3 regions of the Pseudonocardia sp. P1 genome follow, and region 3 is predicted to be linked to each of the others. Evidence: predicted binding sites of a transcription regulator. Region 3 holds the regulator's gene; each other region holds the start of a gene.
What was found. The regulator LexA, encoded in region 3, represses DNA repair genes until DNA is damaged. The targets are predictions, from matches to a motif close to CGAACACGTGTTCG.
Positions count from the first base shown of each region.

Region 1: recN (DNA repair protein RecN) is a predicted target of LexA. The motif match lies at 916-929, and genes of this name have one in related genera.
Region 2: dnaB (replicative DNA helicase) is a predicted target of LexA. The motif match lies at 5,576-5,589, and genes of this name have one in related genera.

Region 1 is NZ_ADUJ02000001.1:991,294-999,033, reverse strand. It holds gene PP1_RS04120 (NAD kinase) at 1-885, shown strand, start outside; gene recN (DNA repair protein RecN) at 986-2,830, shown strand; gene steA (putative cytokinetic ring protein SteA) at 2,961-4,136, shown strand; gene PP1_RS04105 (copper transporter) at 4,133-5,050, shown strand; gene PP1_RS04100 (CTP synthase) at 5,075-6,850, shown strand; gene PP1_RS04095 (NUDIX domain-containing protein) at 7,177-7,740, shown strand, end outside.
Region 2 is NZ_ADUJ02000001.1:3,715,177-3,722,916, forward strand. It holds gene PP1_RS16990 (glycosyltransferase family 87 protein) at 1-1,230, shown strand, start outside; gene PP1_RS16995 (NUDIX hydrolase) at 1,627-2,304, shown strand; gene PP1_RS17000 (deoxyribonuclease IV) at 2,351-3,124, opposite strand; gene rpsF (30S ribosomal protein S6) at 3,360-3,674, shown strand; gene PP1_RS17010 (single-stranded DNA-binding protein) at 3,688-4,245, shown strand; gene rpsR (30S ribosomal protein S18) at 4,300-4,536, shown strand; gene rplI (50S ribosomal protein L9) at 4,551-4,997, shown strand; gene dnaB (replicative DNA helicase) at 5,620-7,032, shown strand; gene PP1_RS17030 (DUF3040 domain-containing protein) at 7,094-7,435, opposite strand; gene PP1_RS17035 (dTDP-4-dehydrorhamnose 3,5-epimerase family protein) at 7,593-7,740, opposite strand, start outside.
Region 3 is NZ_ADUJ02000001.1:1,936,906-1,944,645, forward strand. It holds gene PP1_RS08450 (hypothetical protein) at 1-345, opposite strand, end outside; gene PP1_RS08455 (hypothetical protein) at 522-854, opposite strand; gene lexA (transcriptional repressor LexA) at 1,063-1,797, shown strand; gene PP1_RS08465 (hypothetical protein) at 1,823-2,956, opposite strand; gene hflX (GTPase HflX) at 3,034-4,536, opposite strand; gene dapF (diaminopimelate epimerase) at 4,592-5,464, opposite strand; gene miaA (tRNA (adenosine(37)-N6)-dimethylallyltransferase MiaA) at 5,461-6,405, opposite strand; gene PP1_RS08485 (hypothetical protein) at 6,402-7,103, opposite strand; gene PP1_RS08490 (DUF349 domain-containing protein) at 7,386-7,740, shown strand, end outside.

The DNA.
Region 1 (7,740 bases), 950 kb from region 3:
ACCGGGCGTCCGGCGAACCGCAAGACCGCGCTGAACGTCATGAACGAGCTCGCCCGGCTCGGGCTGCGGGTCCGGGTGCTCGCCGACGAGTGGGCGGAGCTGGGCGCCGATCCCGACGTGCCGGAGGACTTCACCCCGGTGCAGGTCCCGGGCAGTCCGGAGTGCGCCCGCGGTGCCGAGGCGGTGCTCGTCCTGGGCGGCGACGGCACGCTGCTGCGCGCCGCCGATCTCGCCCGCCCGGCCGGGGTGCCGCTGCTCGGCGTCAACCTCGGGCACGTCGGATTCCTCGCCGAGGCCGAGGAGGACACCCTCGACGAGGCCCTGGAGAAGCTCGCCGCCGGCGACTACGAGGTGGAGGAACGCACCACGCTCGAGGCCGTCGTCCGGTCGAACGGCACCGTCCTGGGCCGCACCTGGGCGTTGAACGAGGCCGTCGTCGAGAAGAACACCCGCGGGCGGATCCTGGAGGTCGTCCTGGAGGTCGACGGCCGGCCGGTGTCGTCGTTCGGGTGCGACGGGGTGCTCTGCTCGACCCCGACCGGGTCGACCGCCTACGCCTTCTCCGCGGGCGGGCCGCTGATCTGGCCGCAGGTGCAGGCGCTGCTCGTCGTCCCCAGCAACGCGCACGCCCTGTTCGCCCGGCCGATGGTCATCGCACCGGACAGCGCGGTGGCGATCGAGGTGTCCGCCGACGGCCCGTCGGCGGTCCTCGACTGCGACGGCCGTCGCACCGTCTCGGTGCCGCCCGGCTCCCGGGTCGAGCTCAGCCGGGCGACCGAGCCGGTCCGGATGGTGCGGCTCGCCGCGCAGCCGTTCGCCGACCGCCTGGTCCGGAAGTTCGATCTCCCCGTCCGCGGCTGGCGCGGCCGGGGATCGAACACCTGATCGACCGTTCGGCGCACGGAGCCGACCGCGCGAACATCCGTTCGGTCTCGTGGCGCGTCGAGCATGGTGCCCGTCGGTCTTCGAACGTATGGTCGCCCGCATGTTGTCCGAGATGCGGATCCAGGGACTCGGCGTGATCGACGACGCGACCCTGGAGCTCGACCCGGGCCTGACCGTGCTCACCGGCGAGACAGGGGCCGGTAAGACCATGGCGGTGACGGGGCTGAACCTGCTCGGTGGAGGTCGCGCCGAGTCGTCGCGGGTGTCCGCGGGCGCGCGGCGGGCCGTCGTGGAGGGGCGGTTCACGGCGTCCCCCGGTGCGCTCGCGCTGGCCGAGGAGGTCGGCGCCGAGGCGGACGACGACGGCACGCTGATCGCCGCCCGCACCGTCTCCGCCGACGGGGGGTCCCGCGCGCATCTGGGTGGCCGGTCGGTGCCGAACGGCGTGCTCGGCCGTCTCGCCGAGGCCCAGCTCGCCGTGCACGGGCAGAACGACCAGCTCCGCCTGCTGCGCGGCTCGGACCAGCGCGCGTTGCTCGACCGCTTCGCCGGTGACCCGGTCGCGACGCCCCTCGCCGCCTACCGCGCGGTGCGCGCCGAGTGGCTGGAGGTCGTCACCGAGCTGGCCGAGCGCCGCGACAACGCGCGCCGGCTCGCCCAGGAGGCCGACATGCTGCGGCACGGCCTCGCCGAGATCGACTCCGTCGACCCGCAGCCCGGTGAGGACCGTGCGCTCGTCGACCAGGCCCGCCGGATGGTGGAGGCCGACGACCTGCGCTCCGCCGCGGAGGGGACCCGGATGGCGCTGTCCGGCTCCGACGACGGCGAGACCCCCGGGGCGGTCGGCCTCGCGGGGCAGGCCAAGGGACTGGCCGAGGGCAGCGACGATCCCGCGCTGGCCGGGCTGGGGCCGCGCCTGGCCGAGGCGATCGCCGTGCTGGCCGATGCGGCCGCCGAGGTGTCGGTCTACCTCGACGGGCTCGACGCCGACCCGGAGCGCCTGTCCCAGGTGCTCGCCCGGCAGGCCGAGCTGAAGTCGCTCACCCGCAAGTACGCGGCCGACACCGACGGTGTCCTGGACTGGGCCGCGACGGCGCGCGACCGGCTCGCCGGGCTGGATACCTCCGACGAGGCGCTCGCCGACCTGGCCCGCCGCCGCGACGAGCTGGCCCGCGACCTGGCCGGCCACGCCGCCGAGGTCACCGCGGCACGCACCGAGGCGGCCGGGCGGCTCGCCGAGGCGACGACCGCCGAACTCGCCGGGCTGGCCATGAAGGACGCGCAGCTGCAGGTCGGTGTCGCGCCCCGGCCCGCCGGTGACGGGGGGCCGTCCCTCGTCGTCGGCGGACGCGAGTGCCACGCCGGCAGCGGCGGGGTCGACGAGGTGGAGATCCGCCTGGTCCCGCACGCCGGGGCGAGCGCGCAGCCGCTGCACAAGGGCGCCTCCGGCGGTGAGCTCTCCCGGGTGATGCTCGCCCTCGAGGTCGCACTGGCCGGTTCCGACCCGGTGCCGACGATGGTCTTCGACGAGGTCGACGCCGGCGTCGGTGGCCGGGCCGCGGTCGAGATCGGGCGTCGCCTCGCGCGGCTGGCCGCCCGCCACCAGGTGATCGTCGTGACACACCTGCCGCAGGTCGCGGCCTACGCCGACCGGCACCTCGTGGTGCACAAGGCCTCCGGTGAGGAGGGTGTCACCCGCTCCAGCGTGACGCGGCTGTCCGAGGAGGAGCGGACCCAGGAGCTGGCCCGCATGCTCGCCGGGATGGACGACACCGACACCGGGCGCGCGCACGCCGAGGAGCTGCTCGCCGCGGCCACCGCGCACCGGCAGGCCGACCGCGCCGCCGAGCAGCCGGCGGACCTGGCCCAGGCCCGGTCGCGGCGGGCCGGCGCGACACGCGGCGGGAGCGGCACCCGGCGCCGGAAGGTCGCACAGGCCGGGTGAGGGTCCCGCGTCGCCGTCGCGACAGGGTGTCCCGTCGGGGGGCTGGCGTCGTGCCTCGGGCGGTGACACTGTGGTCACGCTGCGGCGTGCCTGCACCGTCCCGGGCCTCCCGGGTGTCACAGTGCCCGCCATGAAGCTGTCCGGCCTGCTGCACCGAACGCGACCGGAGCTGCCGGGGCTGACCGGCCCGGCCCGCACCGACCGTCGTACCGAAGCCCTGCTGCGCCGGCTCCGGCCCGGTGACATCGTCGTCCTCGACCAGGTCGACCTCGACCGCGCCACCGCCGACGCACTGGTGGCCGCGCGGGTCGCGGCGGTCGTCAACGCGTCGCCGTCGATCTCCGGCCGGTTCCCGAACCTGGGCCCCCAGGTGCTGGTGGAGGCCGGGGTCCCGCTCGTCGACGACTGCGGCACCGAGATCATGCGTTCGGTCAAGGACGGCGCGAAGGTCCGGCTCCACGAGGGAGTCCTGTACTCGGGGGAGCAGCCGCTCGGCGAGGGCCGCGAACAGACCGAGGACACCGTCGCCGACGCCCTCGACGAGGCCAAGCAGGGGCTCACCCACCAGCTCGAGGCGTTCGCCGCGAACACCACCGAGTTCATGCGCCGTGAGCGGTCCCTGCTCCTCGACGGCCACGGGGTCCCGGAGATCGACATCGCGCTCGACGGGCGCCCCGTGCTCGTCGTCGCCGCCGGTTTCGAGTACGCGGGGGTGCTGAAGCGGCTGCGGGCCTACATCAAGGAGTACCGGCCGGTGCTGGTCGGCGTCGGTGCCGGTGCGGACGCGCTGGTCAACGCGAAGTACCGGCCCGACCTGATCGTCGCCGACCCGTCGGAGGTGTCGAACCAGGCGCTGACCAGCGGGGCCGACGTCGTCGTGCCGGCCTTCCCGGACGGGCACGCCCCCGGTCTGCACCGCGTGCAGGACCTCGGCGCGAGTGCGGTCACCTTCCCGTCGATGGCCAACCCGGAGGACCTCGCGCTGCTGCTGGCGCACCACCGTGGCGCCAGCATGATCGTCACCGTGGGGCTGTCGGCGTCGATGGCGGAGTTCCTCGACCGCGGCCGGTCCGGCAGCAACGCGTCGACGTTCCTGACCCGGCTGCAGGCAGGCGGGTCGGTCGTCGACGGCGAGATGATCGCGCAGATGTACCGGAGCCGGACGTCGTTCGCGCCGCTGCTCCTGCTGATCGCCGCGGCACTCGTCGCCGTCGTGGTGGCGGTGCTCGTCTCCGGCGCCGGGCCCGCGGTGCTGGAATGGGCCGGTGGGCTGGTCGAGACCGTGCGGTCCTGGTTCCCGGCGTGATCTCGCGGCGCTACCACCGGATCGCCCTGGTCGCCGTCTTCGTGCTGGCACTGGCCGCCGGGGTCGCCGTCGCGACCGTCGGGCTGCCGCAGCGGATCGCGAGCACGGTCGCGTCGACCACCGGCACCGGTGAGATCGACCAGCTGCGCACCGAGCGGGACACGCTCGCGGCGCAGCAGCGGGCGAGCGACGAGTTCACCGCGCGCACCGCGCCCGGGCTGGTCAGGGAGAAGCTCGCCGGGGTGCCCGTCACCGTCGTCGCGCTCGGGGCCGACCCGGCCGACACGCGCGCTGTCGCCGAGCTGATCACCACCGCCGGCGGGAGCGTCGCGGGCGAGGTCGTGCTCACCCCGGCGGTCACCGACCCGGCCCGCGCCGACCAGCTGCGGGACCTGTCCGCGCGGCTGCTGCCCGCCGGGGCGCAGCTGCCGGCGTCGTCGGACGCCGGAGCGCTCGCCGGTGGCCTGCTCGGCTCCGCGTTGCTCGCCCCGCAGGGCGGGGCCGCGCCGGACCCGCAGCAGGCCGGTGCGGTCGTCGCCGGGCTCGCCGGGGGTGGCTTCGCCGAGACGCCGGAGGGGGAGCTGTCCGCCGGGCGGCTCGCCGTCGTCGTCACCGGCGGCGCGTTCGGCGGTGTCGACGCCGCGGGGTCCGCGGCGACCGCCGCCGGGCTCGCCGACGAGCTGGACCGCCGCGGCGCCGGGGCGGTGCTCGCCGGACGGGACGCCGGCCCGTCGTCGGCCGTGGGGGCCGTCCGCGCGGAGGCCGGCCAGGGACCCGGACCGTCGACCGTCGACGGCGTCGGCACCTCGGCAGGCCGGGTCGCGACCGTCCTCGCGCTCGCCGAGCGCAACGCCGGACGGGCCGGTCAGTACGGCTCCGGCGCGGGTTCCACGGGCCCGGTTCCGACCCTCTGAGCGCGATCGGTAGGCTGAAGCTCCGTGCAGACTCGCGCCACCCGTCATCTGTTCGTCACCGGTGGGGTCGCATCCTCGCTGGGTAAGGGCCTCACCGCTTCGAGCCTGGGCCAACTGCTCACCGCTCGCGGGCTCCGCGTCACCATGCAGAAGCTCGACCCGTACCTCAACGTCGATCCCGGAACGATGAACCCGTTCCAGCACGGCGAGGTCTTCGTGACCGAGGACGGTGCGGAGACCGACCTCGACGTCGGTCATTACGAGCGCTTCCTGGATCGCGACCTGCAGGGCCGGGCCAACGTCACCACCGGCCAGGTGTACTCCGAGGTGATCGCCAAGGAGCGCCGCGGCGAGTACCTGGGCGACACCGTGCAGGTCATCCCGCACATCACGAACGAGATCAAGGACCGCGTCCTCGCGATGGCGGAGCCCGACGCGGAGGGCATCGCGCCGGACGTCGTGATCACCGAGGTCGGCGGCACCATCGGCGACATCGAGTCGCTGCCGTTCGTCGAGGCCGCCCGCCAGGTGCGGCACGAGGTCGGCCGGGACAACTGCTTCTTCCTGCACGTCTCGCTGGTGCCGTACCTGGCGCCGTCGGGCGAGCTGAAGACGAAGCCGACCCAGCACTCCGTCGCCGCGCTGCGCAACATCGGTATCCAGCCGGACGCGCTCGTGCTCCGGGCCGACCGGGAGATCCCGGGGGCGATGAAGCGCAAGATCTCGCTGATGTGCGACGTCGAGCTCGACGGCGTCGCGGCGTGCGCCGACGCCCCGTCGATCTACGACATCCCGAAGGTGCTGCACGGCGAGGGTCTCGACGCCTATGTCGTGCGCCGGCTCGGCCTGCCGTTCCGCGACGTCGACTGGACCGTCTGGGGCGACCTGCTGGAGCGGGTGCACCACCCGCAGGAGACCGCGACGATCGCGCTCGTCGGGAAGTACGTGGACCTGCCCGACGCGTACCTGTCGGTCACCGAGGCGCTGCGTGCCGGCGGGTTCGCCCACCACGCGAAGGTCGCCGTCCGCTGGGTCCCGTCGGACTCCTGCGAGACGCCGGCCGGCGCGGCCGACGCGCTCGACGGCGTCGACGCCGTCCTCGTGCCCGGCGGTTTCGGCATCCGCGGCATCGAGGGCAAGCTCGGGGCGATCACCCACGCCCGCACCCGCGGCATCCCGACCCTGGGACTGTGTCTCGGCCTGCAGTGCATGGTGATCGAGGCCGCGCGCAGCATCGCCGGGCTCGACGGGGCGAGCTCCTCGGAGTTCGACCCGGACACCGAGCACCCGGTGATCTCGACGATGGCGACCCAGCGCGACGTCGTCGCGGGGGAGCGGGACATGGGCGGCACCATGCGGCTGGGCGCCTACCCGGCGGTGCTGCAGCCCGGCTCCGTCGCGGCCAAGGCCTACGGGGCGCGGGAGATCTCCGAGCGCCACCGGCACCGGTTCGAGGTCAACAACGCCTACCGGCAGCAGCTCGCCGACGCCGGGCTCGTGTTCGGCACGTCGCCGGACGGCACGCTCGTCGAGTTCGTGGAGCTGCCGGCGTCGCAGCACCCGTTCTTCGTCGGTACCCAGGCGCACCCCGAGCTGAAGAGCCGCCCCACGCGGCCGCACCCGCTGTTCGCGGCGTTCGTGAAGGCTGCGCTGCGGTACCGCGCCGAGGACCGGCTGCCGGTCCGGCTGCCCGGCCGCGCCAACGGCGACGACGACGCCGAGCTGGTCGAGGGCGACGAGCCGGCCGGTTCCACCGGTACCAACGGCTCCGTGCCGGCGGAGAGCACGCCCGGCAGCTGATCCACCCGCGCCGACGGCGGCCGTCCCGGTCCGGGTACGGCCGCCGTTCGCCTCTCCGGGCGCCGCCCGCGTTCCCGTCGGCCGTGTCGGGCGGTCCCGGGCCATGGCCCCGCCAAGCCGGGCGGTCTCACGCCGGACGGCCGGGTGCGGCTGCCGCACCGGGCCGGGCGAGCCGCTACCCATCCGGCGCGTGCCGGGGACCGCCGGGCGGTGCGCGTCGCCGGCCGCCGTCGTCGGGAGCGCGGGAGGCGCCGCCCGGCCACTACTGTGCGAGGCGTGATCGTCTCGTTCAGCGTTCCCGCACCCGTGCGCGCGGCGGTGTCCCGATGACCCGCCCCGGCGAGCACGACTTCCCGGTCCGCTCGGCCACCGACATCTACTCGGGCCGGGTCATGGCGTTGCGCTCCGACCGGGTCGTGATGCCCGGTGGCCGTGTCGCGACCCGGGAGATCCTGGAGCACCCCGGTGCGGTCGCGATCGTCGCCGTCGACGAGCACCGCCGGGTGCGGATGCTGCACCAGTACCGGCACGCCGTGCGACGACGGCTGTGGGAGCTGCCCGCGGGCCTGCTCGACGTGGCCGGCGAGGACCCCGCCGTCACCGCCGACCGGGAGCTGACCGAGGAGGCCGGGCTGACGGCGTCGGACTGGTCGGTGCTGCTCGACGTCGTCCCGTCGCCCGGGTTCTCCGACGAGTCCGTGCGGATCTTCCTGGCCCGCGACCTCGTCGAGAAGCCGCGCCCCGACCTGGGCGACGACGAGGAGGCCGATCTCGAGCTGCGCTGGATCGCACTGGAGGACGCCGTCGGGATGGTGTTCTCCGGCGAGATCGTCAACGCGGTGTCCTGCGCCGGGCTGCTCGCCGCCCGCTCGGTGCTGGCAGGCGAGTTC
Region 2 (7,740 bases), 1.8 Mb from region 3:
CCGCTGCCGAGCGCGCTCGACGTCGTCGTCTACTTCGACATCACGGCGTTCTGGCTCGCCGCCGGATGGCTCGCGGTGGTGTGGGCGGTGCTGATGCTCCGCCCCGAACGCCCGTGGGACGCCGCGCTGGTCGCGCTCTCCCCGCTGGCGCTGGTGCACGCCTTCACCAACTTCGACACCGTCACCGTCGCGCTCGCGACCGGCGCGTTGCTCGCGCTGCGCCGGGACCGGCCCGGCTGGGCGGGCGTGCTGATCGGGCTCGGCGCCGCCGCGAAGCTCTATCCGGCGTTGCTGCTGCTGCCGATCCTGCTCGTCGGGTGGCGACGACGGTCCTCCGGTGGCCTGCCGCGTGCGGCGTGGGTCATCGGTGCGGCGATCGGGTCCTGGCTGGCGGTGAACCTGCCCGTCGCGCTGGCCTGGCCACGCGGCTGGGCGGAGTTCTTCCTGCTCAACCGCACGCGTCCGGCCGACCCGGACTCGATCTGGTACTCGCTGTACTGGTTCACCGGCTGGGCCGGGTTCGACGGCCGGCTCGCCGACGGTGCAGCGCCCTCCGTCCTCAACGCCGTCACCGCCGCGCTGATGGTGCTCGCGTTCGCCGCGATCGCCTGGCTGGCGTGGCGCGCCCCGCGCCCGCCTGCGGTGGCGGAGCTGGGTTTCCTCGTCGTCGCGGCGTTCCTGCTGCTGAACAAGGTGTGGAGCCCGCAGTACTCGCTGTGGCTGGTGCCCCTCGCCGTGCTGGCGCTGCCGCGGTGGAGGCTGCTGCTGGCCTGGATGACGGTCGACGCACTCGTCTGGGTGCCGCGGATGTACCAGTACCTCGGGGTCGAGGCCAAGGGTCTGCCGGTCGAGCCGTTCCTGGTCACGGTGCTCGTCCGCGACGCGGTCGTGGTCTGGCTGTGCGTGCTCGTGGTGCGGCAGATCCTGCGCCGGGAGCCGGAGCCCGGACGGGACCCGGACCCCGTGTGGCCGCGGGCGACCGGGCCCGTCGCCGCGGCCCCGGTGCCGCCGGGGCCGGGCGCGGGGCCGTCGAGCTCGCTGCTGGGCGCGGGACAGAGCGCGGGACCGGTGGCAGCGGACGAGATCGGCCTTGCCGCCGGAGTGACGGGGACCGATCGTCCGGAACCGCCGCGGCGGCGCCGTGTGCGGGGCGCTCCGGAGCGGGACGCGGCCGTCCGGGAGCCGTGGCCGAACCGGTCCGAACGGCGCGATCCGCCCACGCGATCCTGAGCGCTCCGCCGCTCCGCCGCTCCGCCGCTCCGCCGCTCTGTTGGGTCGCCGCGCAGCTCGGCAGGACGTCGCAGGGTCTGCTGGGTCGCCGCGCAGCTCGGCCGGGCGTCGCGGGGTCTGTCGGGTTGCCGCGCAGCTCGGCCGGGCGTCGCGGGGTCCGCCCGGTCGCGGTGCGGGGGCGCCGGCCCCGCAGGGCCCCGGCGCGGCACAGGCCGGCGCCGCCTCGCACAATCTGCCCTCAACCGCACACGTCCAGGGCTCCCCGCACGGTCTCGACCTTGTGCGGGGCGCAGAGAACTCGTGCGGTTCGGCGACAACCTGTGCGGCCGGCGAGCCCGGGGTGACCCGGGTCTCGCTGTCGGCGCCGGTGCGGGGACGGTGCGGCAGGATCGGGCCATGGGCGACGACGCGGTGGTCCCGGACCGGGTGCAGCAGCGGCTGTGCGAGCGGATCGGGGAGGCACTCACCGTCCTCCCGCCGCACGCGCGCCACACCGTGTCGGACGCCGACCGTGCCGGGAAGCGCGCCGCGGCCGTGACCATGACGCTGCTCCCGGTCCCTGGTGCCACCGGGGACGGGCCGCTGGCCGACGAGATCGCCTTCGTCCTGACCCGGCGGGCCCGGTCGCTGCGCGCGCACTCGGGACAGTGGGCGCTGCCCGGCGGCCGCCTCGACGACGGCGAGACCGCCGAGCAGGCGGGCCGGCGCGAGGTGTCCGAGGAGATCGGTCTGGAGCTCGGTCCCGATCGGGTGCTGGGCCTGCTGGACGACTACCCCACCCGTTCCGGCTACGTGATCACGCCGGTCGTGCTGTGGGCCGGCGGCGCCGGGGAGCCCGTGCCGAACCCCGACGAGGTCGGCGAGCTGCACCGCCCGCCGCTGGCGGAGATCGACCACGAGCCCCGGTTCCTCACCATCCCGGAGTCGGACGCCCCGGTGATCCAGGTGCCGCTGTTCGACCGCTTCGTGCACGCCCCCACTGGCGCGGTGCTGCACCAGTTCCGGGAGGTCGTGCTGCACGGCCGCGCGACCCGGGTGGCGCACCTGGAACAGCCGGTGTTCGCCTGGCGGTGAGCCCGGTGAGCCCGGTGAGCCCGGTGGCCCGGTGGCCCGGTGAGGCTCAGGCCGTGGCGTGCTCGCGGAGCCAGGCGATGTCGCGGGCCTGCCCCTCGGCCGGGGTCTCCACCACGACCGGGGCACCGGCCTCGGCGACGACGGCGGCCAGCTCGTCCGGCGGGATGGTCCCGGAGTCGATGTTGGCGTGCCGGTCGCGGGCCGAGTCGAACGGGTCGCGCGAAGAGTTCAGGTGGATCAGGTCGATCCGCCCCGTGATCGCGCGGGCGCGCTCCACGAGACCGGCCAGCTCCTCCCCGCCGGCGAAGGCGTGACAGGTGTCGAGACAGAACCCGACGCCGAACTCGCCGACCGCGTCCCACAGCCGGCCGAGCGCGTCGAACCGGCGGGCCATCGCGTTGTCCCCGCCGGCGGTGTTCTCGATCAGGACGGGTACGTCGAACCCGTGCTCACCGGCCTGGCGCTCCACGAACTTGCGCCAGTTGTCGACGCCGGTGGCCGGGTCGTCGTCCTTCGTGACGTGGCCGCCGTGCACGACCAGGCCGAACGCGCCGACCTCGGCCGCACCCGCCAGGTGCTGCTGGACGATCTTGCGGGAGGGGATGCGGATCCGGTTGTTCGTCGACGCGACGTTCGCGGTGTAGGGCGCGTGCACGACCACCGCGACCTCGGAGGCCGCCAGCTCCGCCGCGCGCGGGTGCGGTGGCGGTTTCTTCCAGCCCTGAGGATCGGACAGGAAGAGCTGGATCACCTCGGCGCCCACCTCGCCGGCCTCGGCCAGCGGGTCCTCGGCGTCCCGGACGTGTGCTCCGATCTGCATGCGGGCAACGGTAGCGAGGCCCCCCGACAGCGGGCGCCCGCCGCCCCGGGGACCCGGGAGCGGTGTACCCGCAGGTCGGGGCCCGGACGGGCGTTGGTAACCTTTCCCGGCTCTCCTGCAGTGTCGTCGCCGCGACGTCGTCGCGGATCGAGAACTGTCGGGGGGCACTGAGAACCTCCTGTCACGGCCGTCGGGGTCGTGACCGTCACGAGTCCATAGGAGGTGAGTGGTTCTCATGCGTCATTACGAGGTCATGGTCATCCTCGACGGCAGCCTGGACGAGCGCACTGTGCAGCCGTCCCTGGAGCAGTTCCTCACCGTCGTGAAGAGCGACGGCGGATCGATCGAGAAGATCGAGGTCTGGGGCAAGCGCCGGCTGGCCTACGAGATCAAGAAGCAGGGCGAGGCCATCTACGCGGTCGTCGAGATCGCCGCGGAGCCGGCCACCGTCGCCGAGCTGGACCGCCAGCTGGGCCTGAACGAGTCCGTGCTGCGCACCAAGGTGCTGCGCAAGGACGTCACCCGCACGCCGGCGCCCGCCGCCGGCTGAGAGAGGGGCAGTCATGGCCGGCGAGACCGTGATCACCGTCGTGGGCAACCTGACGGCGGATCCCGAGCTGCGGTTCACCCCCTCCGGCGCCGCGGTCGCCAACTTCACCGTCGCGTCCACACCGCGCACCTTCGACCGCCAGTCCGGCGAGTGGAAGGACGGGGAGGCGCTGTTCCTGCGCTGCAACATCTGGCGGCAGGCGGCGGAGAACGTCGCCGAGTCGCTGACCCGCGGTGCGCGGGTCGTGGTGCAGGGGCGTCTCCGCCAGCGGTCCTTCGAGACCCGCGAGGGTGAGAAGCGCACCGTCGTGGAGATGGAGGTCGACGAGGTCGGCCCCTCGCTCCGCTACGCGACCGCCAAGGTCAACAAGGTCAGCCGGGGCGGAGGCTCCGGTGGCTTCGGTGGCGGCGGCGGTGGTGGCGGCTACGACGGCGGTGGCGGCGGATTCGGCGGCGGCCAGCAAGGCGGCGGCGGGTCCGGTGGAGGCAACTCCGGCGGCTATGACGACCCCTGGGGTTCGGCCCCGCCCGCGGGCAGCGGAGCGGCGTCCGACGACGAGCCCCCCTTCTGATCCACGTTCGCATCCCGCCCGTCACGGGCGGTGGACTACTCCAGGAGCACCACCATGGCCAAGGCCATCGTGCGCAAGCCGAAGAAGAAGGTCTGCGCTTTCTGCAAGGACAAGGCCCAGCCGATCGACTACAAGGACACCGGTCTGCTGCGGAAGTTCATCTCCGACCGGGGCAAGATCCGCGCCCGCCGTGTGACCGGCAACTGCCGGCAGCACCAGCGTGACGTCGCCGTCGCGGTCAAGAACTCCCGCGAGGTGGCCCTGCTGCCCTACACCTCGACCGCTCGCTGAGGAAGGGGAGACACGTGAAGCTCATCCTCAACGCCGACGTCCCGAACCTGGGCGCCCCGGGTGACATCGTCGAGGTCAAGGACGGCTACGGCCGTAACTACCTGCTGCCGCGCAAGCTCGCGGTCGTCGCCACCCGTGGCGCCGAGAAGCAGGTCGAGCAGATCCGCCGGGCCCAGAAGACCCGCGAGATCCGCGACCTGGGCCACGCCCAGCAGGTCGACTCGCAGCTGAAGAACCTGAACGTCACCGTGCCGGCCAAGGCCGGCGCCAGCGGTCGTCTGTTCGGTTCGGTCACGCCGGCTGCCGTCGTCGACGCGGTGAAGACCGCGGGCGGCCCGGCGCTGGACAAGCGGACGGTCGACGTCCCGGGTCACATCAAGACCCTGGGCAAGCACCAGGTGCAGGTCCGCCTGCACCCGGAGGTCACCACCGAGCTGCCGATCGCGGTCGTCGCCGGCTGATCTGTGGCCGTGGTCACTCGGCCACGCAACGTAGTGAGGGCGGTGCCCGGAGCCTGTGCTCCGGGCACCGCCCTTTCTCGTCGGTACCGATCGGGGCCGCGGTCTCGCCCTCCGGAGTCCTACGTGGACTGCGACACCCTGTCGAGTGAATGGGGCGGGATCCGTTGTCACGCAGGCGACACGCCGCAGGGTGACGCCCCGGTCGTCGGACGGGGTTGTGGACGCGACGGACGGTGAGCGGTGCCCCGGGGAGTCCGACACGCCCACGAGAGGTCTGCGCCGACACGCCAGAGCAAAGTTGTCCACACCCGTCCCCATGCCTCTGACCTGCTGTTCCGGCACGAATCCGGCTGTTGTCCCCAACATGTCCACAGCACGGTCCCGGGATGGGCGGTGTTGGTGCACAGTTCATCCCCAAGTCGATCACCAGACCGGTTCGCGCGCGGTGCCCGCACCGACCTAGCCTCGGTCGTACCGGCCCGGCGAGGGGCCGTGCGCGAGCCGCGCACGGACGTCGCCGTGAGAGCCGGAGATCGCGGGAGATCAGCGCGGGCGACACCCATCCGTCGCTCGCGCATCGAACGTGTGTTCGTTAAGCTGTTCACCGGGGGTGACGCTGCGTATGGCTCTGACCGACGACCGTCCTGCCGGGCGGCCTCGGGCCGTCCGTGACGGCGAGGCCGGTGGCTCCGGTGAAGGCGGCAACGGCACCTTCGACCGTCAGCCCCCACAGGACCTCACCGCGGAACAGTCCGTGCTCGGCGGCATGCTGCTGAGCAAGGACGCGATCGCCGACGTGGTCGAGGTGCTGCGCCCGGAGGACTTCTACCGGCCCGCGCACCAGACCGTCTACGAGACGATCCTGGACCTCTACGGCCGTGGTGAGCCGGCCGACGCGGTGACCGTGTCGGCGGAGCTGCAGCGGCGCGGCGAGCTCGTGCGGCTGGGTGGGGCGCCGTACCTGCACACCCTGATCGCGACCGTGCCGACCGCGGCGAACGCGGCGTACTACGCCGAGATCGTCGGGGAGAAGGCGATCCTGCGGCGGCTGGTCGAGGCCGGCACCCGGATCGTGCAGCTCGGCTACCACGGCAACGAGGGCGGTGAGGTCGAGGAGGTCGTCGACCGGGCACAGGCCGCGGTCTACGAGGTCACCGAGCGCACCACCACCGAGGACTACACGGTGCTGGAGGAGCTCCTCCAGCCCACGATGGACGAGATCGACGCGATCGCCTCCCAGGGCGGGATGGCCGCGGGCGTGCCGACCGGGTTCGCCGATCTCGACGCCGTGACCAACGGCCTGCACCCGGGGCAGATGGTCGTCGTCGCGGCCCGTCCGGGTCTGGGCAAGTCGACCCTCGGCCTGGACTTCGCCCGGTCGTGCTCCATCAAGAACGGCATGACCAGTGCGTTCTTCTCGCTGGAGATGAGCAAGTCCGAGATCGTGATGCGTCTGCTCTCGGCGGAGGCGCGGATCCGGCTGGCCGACATGCGTGCGGGCCGGATGTCCGACGAGGACTGGACGCGGATGGCGCGGCGGATGTCGGAGATCTCCGAGGCGCCCCTCTACATCGACGACTCACCGAACCTGACGCTGATGGAGATCCGGGCCAAGGCGCGCCGGATGAAGCAGCGCAACGACCTCAAGCTGATCATCCTGGACTACCTGCAGCTGATGACCTCGGGCCGCAAGGTCGAGTCGCGTCAGCAGGAGGTGTCCGAGTTCTCGCGTCAGATCAAGCTGATCGCGAAGGAGCTCGAGGTGCCGGTGGTCGCGATGAGCCAGCTGAACCGTGGTCCCGAGCAGCGCACGGACAAGCGGCCGATGCTGTCGGACCTGCGTGAGTCCGGTTCGATCGAGCAGGACGCCGACATGGTGGTCCTGCTGCACCGGCCCGACGCGTTCGAACAGGACGATCCGCGCGCCGGCGAGGCGGACCTGATCCTGGCCAAGCACCGTAACGGCCCGACCACGACGATCACGGTGGCCCACCAGCTGCACTACAGCCGGTTCTCCGACCTGGCGCACGGCTGAGCCGCGCCGGGCGGCGGTCCCGCCCGCGAGAGGCGGGGCCCGGCGGGCTCGGCGGGGACGGTCAGGCCGTACCGGGCTGGGCCCGCGGGCCCGTCGTCGCGGCGACACCCAGGGACAGGGCTGCCAGCACGATGCCGGCGATCACGACCGGCACGCTGACCGCGACGGCGCCCACCAGCAGCACCAGCAGGGAGAGACCCAGCAGGGTCGAGGGGAGCGGGCCCGAGCGGTGCACGGAGCGGCCGCCGCCGTTGCCGGAGAGGCCGCTCAGCAGCCCACCCGGCCCGATCGGTACGCGGCCTGCTGCCGCCAGTGCGGCGAAACGCCGCACCAGGCGCGGGTCGGTCAGTCGCAGCTGCACCTCGATCTCGTGCAGCCGACGGCGCTCACGGTCGCTGAGCACTGCAACACCCCTCTTAGGGTCTCGGACGGCACACCACGTGCCGGCGGAACGCCAGGGGCGTCGTCGATCCGGGCTGATGCGACAGTACGTGACCGAATCGTGATCTTCGGCGCGGGGGCGGCGGCGTCACACGTGCCGCGGCTCACCCGCGGCCGGCTCACCAGAGCGAGACGCGGTCGTGACGGGGGCCGGCCGGGGCGCCGAGCCGGGTGCAGAGCCCGGCCCAGGAACGGTCGTCGGCCGGGGTCCGCACCGGGCGCGGACGCAGCCAGCGGATCTTCAGGTCGGGGTCGTCGGGGTCGACC
Region 3 (7,740 bases):
GACCCCCGCCGTCCGCCACGCCGGTGCCGCGCCCGGGACGACCGGCACACCGTGGACGGTGCGGCGCCCAGTGCGCTCCGGACGGTCGTGGCCGCCCTCGGCCCGCTCGATGCCGGCCCAGCGGAGCGCGGCACGCTCGGCCGCCGACAGCCGGCGGACGCCCTCGGCCACCGGCACCGCCCGGCCCTCGACGGGGTCGGCGTCGCGCAGCGCCGCCGTGGAGCGGCCCCCGCCCGCGCAGACCGGCCGGACCGGGCGCCTGCGCTCACGCGGTCCGGCGGAGCGCGTTCCCCGCGCCGTCTCGCGGGTCCCCCGCGCCACGTCACGCACGTCGAGCTCTCGCATGGCTCCTCCTGCTCCTCGCCGTCGGCGCCCGGCCACACCCGGCCGCGCGCCCTGCTCACCCCCGACCGGCCCTTCCCCGAGCCCGGTCGAACGGGTGTACGAGCTGTGTAGCACCGGCCCCCGGCAGAAACGGGGGGCCGCCGGCGGGCGCCCGCGGGCCCGCCGACGCCGGCGGGTCAGCGACCCGTGGACACGGCCGCCGGAGCGACCGGGACGACGCCGGCGGTGGCGACCTCGGCCAGCAGGCCCAGCCCGACGACCGCCGTGGCGGAGGCGACCAGCACGCCCACGGCGGCGACCGCCCGGTGCAGCACGGAGGGCGCACCCGCCGACCCCGCCGAGCGCGCACCCGGCGGCATCCGGACCGCCGCAGGCGTCGCGGAGGACACCCGGACCGTCGTCCCACACGGCGGCGGCGGCACCGCGAGCGGCGCCGCCCGAACCAGCTCCGCGGTGACCGGCGGGCGGACACCGCCGGGGACCACCCGCACCTCCGTCGTCGCGCTCACGATCTCCACCCCTCCCGGTCTCCGGCGCTGCACGGGCGCCGGACCGAAGTCGTCGAATCGATGTTCGATCGAACGCCTGTGCGATGTTCTACCACCGGGGTCCGACGGAATCCACGACACGCCCGGCACGAACTTCGAACGCATGTTTGGCGGACGGCCCGGACTTGGCTAGTGTTCGTGCCGGTAGATCCTCGAGGAGGCGAATGCGATGGCAGCGGACGAGTCCGGAGGCGGTGCGCCCGCCGGGCCGGGATCCGCGGACGTCCGGGAGTTCCCCGAGCCCCCGGCCGACACCCGTGGGCTGACCCCGCGGCAGCGGAAGGTCCTGTCGGTGATCCGGGACTGGGTGGACCGGTACGGGTACCCGCCGAGCGTGCGCGAGATCGGGGACGCGGTGGGGCTGACCTCCACCTCCTCGGTGCACCACCAGCTGCGGACCCTGGAGCGGAAGGGCTTCCTCCGCCGGGACCCGAACCGGACCCGGGCGGTCGACGTCCGGAGCCCGGAGCAGGCCGCGGCGGGCGACGGCGCCGACGCGGACACCGAGGCGGTCCGGTCCGAGCGCCCGGCACCGGCCTTCGTGCCGCTGCTCGGTGACATCGCAGCGGGCGGGCCGATCCTCGCCGAGCAGGCCGTGCAGGACGTGTTCCCGCTCCCGCGGGAGATCGTCGGCGAGGGCACGTTGTTCCTGCTCAACGTCAAGGGCGACTCGATGGTCGACGCCGCGATCACCGACGGGGACTGGGTCGTCGTCCGGCAGCAGCCGGTCGCCGAGCAGGGCGAGGTCGTGGCCGCGATGATCGACGGCGAGGCGACGGTGAAGACGTTCCGCCGCAAGGACGGGCACATCTGGCTGATGCCGGCGAACGAGGCGTACGACCCGATCCCGGGGGACGACGCGTCGATCCTGGGCCGGGTCGTCGCGGTCATGCGCCGGCTCTGAGGCGCGGGACCGGGCCGTCGGCGGATCAGCTCCGCCGGCGGCCGTGCAGGACCATCGCGCCGATCCCGGCCAGCAGCAACACCCCGAGCACCCCGGCCCCGGCGACGGCGGGCAGCCACGGCGGGAACGACCCGGTGCGGGGCACCTCCGCCGGTTGCGCGACCACGGGGGCCGCCGCGGCGGTCGCGGCCGTCGCCACGCCGGGCACGGCCCGGACGCCCGCCGGCGAGAGCCCGCGGGCCTCCGAGCCGGAGTGCAGCGTCCCGCGGCCGTCGAGGGCCACCGCCTCCCCCTGGGCCTCGTCCGGCAGCGGCACCGGCAGCGGCGCTGCGCGCAGGGCCTCGACGAGCGCGTCCGCGGAGACCCGGCCGTCCGGTGGCGGGCGCAGCGGGAACACCCACGCGTCGGTGTAGGTCCGCAGCGCGGCGACCCGGCCACCGTCGGCGCCGGGAGGGCCGACCGCTCCCCCGGTGACCGTCCGGGTCCCGGTGGCGCCGAGCGGGCCGCCGGACGTGGCGGAGTACGGGAGGACCACCTCGCCGACCCGGTCCAGCGTGACCGGTGTGGCGCCGCCGTCGAGCGGGCCGGCGGGCCGGTACACCCCGGCCGCGCCGGTGGTCTTCGCGACGATCAGCGGGGTCCCGTCGTCGGCGAGGAGGATCGCCTCGGCGTCGCGCGGCCCGTCCGGGTAGACGAGGTCGTGCGCCCGCGCGGGCCCGGACACCGGCAGCTCGACCAGGCGCACCGTGCCGCGGTCGCCGCGGTTGTCGCCGATGTCGGCGAGCCAGAGGGTCCCGTCGGGTGTCGCACCGAGGTCCTCGACGTCGGTGACCCGGACACCGGTGTCCCGGATCTCGGTGACCGCGCAGGTCACCGGGTCGAGCGTGAGGACCTCGCCGGTTCCGCCGCCGTCGACGATCGCCCGGTACCGCACCGGGCCCGCTCCCGGTGGGCCCTCGGCGACCAGCCCGGAGAGCTCGGCGGCCCGCGGGTCCTCGGCCGTGCAGACCGGACGCGGCGCTGCCGGCCCGGGTGCGGCCCCGGTCCGTGGCGGGGCCCCCGGGACCGCGTCCGGCGCGGCGTGCGCCGCCGTCACCCCGCCGGCTCCGGCACCGCTGATGCCGAGGACGATCCCGAGCGCGACGGCGACCGGCCCCACACGGATCCTGCTCCGCCGGGGCCGGGACATGCAGGGCCGGGACGTGCGGGGCCGGGACGTGCGGGGGCCCCTCGGGCTCAGTGCCCTGCCGCCGTCGCGGGCAGGTCGGTGCCCGCAGGATCGGTGTCCGCGGGCACCGTCGCGGTCCCGCCGACGGCGTACGGGAGCACCGCGGTGCCGAGCTCCGGGCCGACCCGGGCGCGGACCCGGGTGCCCTCACCGGTGTGCTCCTCGGCGAGTACCTCGCCCTCGTCGTGGAGCCGGGCCACGAGCGCACCCTCGGTGTAGGGCAGCAGCAGGTCGACCTCGTACTCGGGGCGCGGGAGCAGCTCCGCGATCCGGTCGCGGAGCTTCCCGATGCCGCTGCCGTCGTGCGCGGAGACGAACACCGCCTCCGGCTGGGCGTGCCGCAGCCGGGCCAGTGCGAGGTCACCGGCGGCGTCGACCTTGTTGATCACCAGGAGCTCGCGCGGCATGGTGCCGCCCTGCTCCTCGCCGATCTCCACGAGGACCTGCCGGACCGCGGCGATCTGGTCGTCGGGCAGCGGGTCGGAGCCGTCGACGACGTGCACCAGCAGGTCCGCCCGGGCCGCCTCCTCCAGCGTCGAGCGGAACGCCTCGACGAGCTGGTGCGGCAGGTGCCGCACGAAACCGACCGTGTCGGTGAGGGTGTAGGCGCGGCCGTCGGGCGTCTCGGAGCGGCGCGTCGTCGGGTCCAGCGTCGCGAACAGCGAGTCCTGGACCAGGACCCCGGCGTCGGTCAGCTGGTTGAGGAGGCTGGACTTTCCGGCGTTGGTGTAGCCGACGATCGCGACCGACGGGACCTCGTTGCGGGTGCGGTTCCCGCGCTGGGTCTCGCGGACCTGGCGCATCGCCCCGATCTCGCGGCGCAGCTTCGACATGCGCGCCCGGATCCGGCGGCGGTCCAGCTCGATCTTCGTCTCACCCGGGCCACGCCCACCGATGCCGACACCGCCTGCGGCCCGGCCACCGACCTGACGGGACAGCGCCTCACCCCAGCCGCGCAGGCGCGGGAGCAGGTAGGACAGCTGGGCCAGCTCGACCTGCGCCTTGCCGTCCCGGGAGCGGGCGTGCTGGGCGAAGATGTCGAGGATCAGCGCGGTCCGGTCGATCACCTTGACCTTGAGCCGCTCCTCCAGCTGGCGGAGCTGGCCGGGTGAGAGCTCGCCGTCGCAGATCACGGTGTCGGCGCCGGTCGCGCGGACCACCGTGGACAGCTCGTCGACCTTGCCGGAGCCGATGAAGGTCGCCGGATCCGGCGTCGAGCGGCGCTGCACGAGTCCGTCGAGGACCTCGGACCCCGCGGTCTCGGCGAGGCGGGCGAGCTCGGCGAGCGAGGCGTCGGCCTGCTCGGCGCTGCCCTCGGTCCACACCCCGACCAGCACGACCCGTTCGAGCTGGAGCCGCCGGTACTCGACCTCGGTGATGTCGGTGAGCTCGGTGGAGAGGCCGTGGATCCGGCGGAGCGACGAGCGCTCCTCGAGGTCCAGCTCGCCCGCCGACGGGACGGCGGACCCTGCGGACGTGGACGGCACGGCGGCGGTGTGGGCTTCAGTCATCGTGCCGTCCAGTGTTCCACGTCGGCGGGCGTGTGTCCGCCCGGATTCGCGCCGGTCAGGCGGGCCGGTCCCACCAGGTGCGGTCGATCTCGCCGGTCGCGAGCAGGACGGCGGGGCCGTGCAGCACCGTCGTGCCGGTGGCCGCGTCGTCGCCCGCCCCGACGGTCACCCGGAGCCGGCCGCCGGGGGTGTCGACGTGCACGTCACCGGCCGGGTGCCCGGCGGCGCGCAGCGCGGCGACGACGGCCGCGACGGTCCCGGTGCCGCACGCCAGGGTCTCCCCTACGCCCCGCTCGTGCACCCGCATCCGGACGCGCCCGCCGTCGGCCGGGCCGTCCAGCGGGGTCACGAACTCGACGTTGACGCCGCGAGGGAACACCTCCGGGTCGACGGCCGGTGCCCCGGTGAGGTCCAGCGCGTCCGGGTCGGTGGCGGTGACGCAGGCCAGGTGCGGGTTGCCGACGTCGAGGGCGATGCCGTCGAACCGGGCGCCACCGGTCGTCGCGACCGAGGCCGGACCGATCGCGACCGGGCCCATGTCGACCGACACGGTGTCGCCGGACAGCGTCGCGGTCCGCACCCCGGCCCGGGTGCCGACGGGACCGCCGCCGGGCGCCCAGCCGCGCTCGTGCAGGTAGCGGGCGAACACCCGCACCCCGTTGCCGCACATCTCGGCGACCGAGCCGTCGGCGTTGCGGTAGTCCATGAACCACTCGACGCCGGGGACCGGCTCGGGCACCGACTCGTCCCCGGCCAGCTTCGCCCAGCGCACGACGCGCAGGACGCCGTCGGCGCCGATGCCGCCGTGGCGGTCGCAGAGCGCCGCGACCCGTTCCGGGGTCAGGTCGAGCGCGGCGTCGGGATCGGGCAGCACGACGAAGTCGTTCCGGGTGCCGTGGCCCTTGGTGAACTCGATCCCGCCGCTCATGCCACCAGGGTACGAGCGAGCACCGACCGCGCGTCCGCGACCAGGTCCGGGGCCGCGCCGTCGAGCCAGTGGATCCGCTTGTCGCGGCGGAACCAGGACCGCTGCCGCCGCACGAACCGGCGGGTGGCGCGGACGGTCTCCTCGCGGACCACGGCGAGGTCCGGGGCGTCGGGATCCCGTTCGAGCGCCTCGATCACCTGCCGGTACCCCAGTGCCCGGGACGCGGTCCGGCCCTCGGCCAGCCCGTGCGGCAGCAGGCCGCGGGTCTCCTCGACCAGGCCGTCGCCGAGCATCCGGTCCACCCGGAGCGCGACCCGCTCGTCGAGCTCGGCGACGTCGCGGTCGACGCCGAGCAGCACGGCGCCGTAGCGGGGCGCACCGGTGGTGGGCAGCGTCGCGCGGAACGGGCCGCCGGTCAGCGCGATCACCTCCAGCGCGCGGACGATCCGCCGCCCGTTCGACGGCAGCACCTCGGCGGCCGCCGCGGGATCGGCGTCGGCGAGCCTGCGGTGCAGCGCCCCCGGCCCGTCCCGCTCCAGCTCCGCCTCCAGCTCGGCACGCAGCCCCGGATCGGTCCCGGGGAACTCCAGCTCGTCGAGGACCGCCTGGACGTAGAGCCCGGACCCGCCGACCAGCACCGGGGTGCGGCCGCAGGCCCGCAGGCGCTCGATCACGGCGCGCGCCTCGCGCTGGTAGGCGGCGACCGAGGCGGTCTCCCGCACGTCGAGGACGTCGAGCAGGTGGTGCGGCACGCCGCGGCGCTCGGGGACGGGGAGCTTCGCGGTGCCGATGTCGAGGCCGCGGTAGAGCTGCATCGCATCGACGTTGACGACCTCGCCGCCGAGCGCGAGCGCGATCTCCAGGCCGAGGTCGGACTTGCCGGTCGCCGTCGGCCCGACGACGGCGACCAGCCCCGGCCCGCCGTCACCGCCGGCCGTCACGCCGGTTCCCACAGCGCGACGTGGTAGGCGACGCCGTAGGGCATCGAGGTGTGCCGGTGCGCGGCCCGCCAGTCCCGCCCGGACGCGGCGCCGGCGAGGACCTGCCAGGGGGCGCGGCCCGCCGCCCACAGCTCCGCCGCGGCGGCCGGGTCGAGCCCGGCGAGCGCGCCGGGCGACGCGTCGTCGAGGGCCGCGGCGACGACGGCGTCGAACGCCTCGGCGCGCTCGTCGAACCCGCCGGGGGCCGTCGTGGAGTGCCGGGCGGCGCCGTCCCCCACGACGAGCAGGCCCGCGTCCTCAGCGGCCAGTGCCGCACCGAGCGCCCGGCAGTCCGCCGGCGGGGCGTCCGGCGCGACCAGCTCGCCGCGCGCCGACCGCACGCCCGCACCGGCCGCCGCCCACGCCGCGACCAGCAGCGGCAGCGGCAGCTCGGCGCCCTCGTCGGCGCCTTCCGGGCCGGGGAGGGCGACCGGGACGTCGTGGCCGTACCCGGCGAACGTGCCCCGGGTGCCGGGGGCGACGGTGCGGCGACCGCCCTGGTCCGCCCCGACGACGATCCAGTCGGCGGCGGCCGCGGCGAGTCCCGTCACGACCGCGCCGACGGCCTCGCGCAGCGCCTCGGTCTCGACGGCGGCGTCCCCGCTCAGGTCGGGGACGAGCAGCGGCGGCTGGGGCAGGACGGCGATCGCGGCGGGCACGGCGCCCGAGCGTAGCCAGCGTGGGCGCCCCTCGCCCGGAGCCCCGGCGGAACGCCACCGCGCCGTGTCCGGACCGTGCGGTTCGCCGACACCGGACGCCCGTTCGAGGCGCGCACGGTCCCCGGCCGGGGCCTCGGCGGTTCCCCCGGAGGTGGTGGACCTGCTTGAATCTCCATCCCGGCTCCTGGCCACGGCGAGGAGCCCGGTGCGCGCACGGCCCCGGACGGACATCCGGACGGGGCGCCCGCCGGTGATCCGGTGGGCCGAACGAGGAGGACACCGGTGCCCGAGACCAACGCCGCCACGCCCGGAGCACGCCCGCCGAACCCCGGTTCGGTCCCGAAGCCGGGGCCGCGCCCCGGCCCGCGTCCCGGGCCGCCGCCCGGCGCGAAGCCCGGACCGGCGGCGCAGAACGCCGCACCGGTACCGCCGGCCGCGCACCCGTCCCCGGTCCCGTCGGCGGTCGCCGACCCGGGCCGCTGGGGCCGCGCCGACGACGACGGCACCATCACCCTGCTCGGCCCCGACGGCGAGCGGGTGGTCGGCTCGTACCAGGCCGGACCGCCCGCGGAGGGGCTGGAGCACTTCGCCCGCCGGTTCGACGCGCTCGTCACCGAGACCGAGGTGCTGGCCGCCC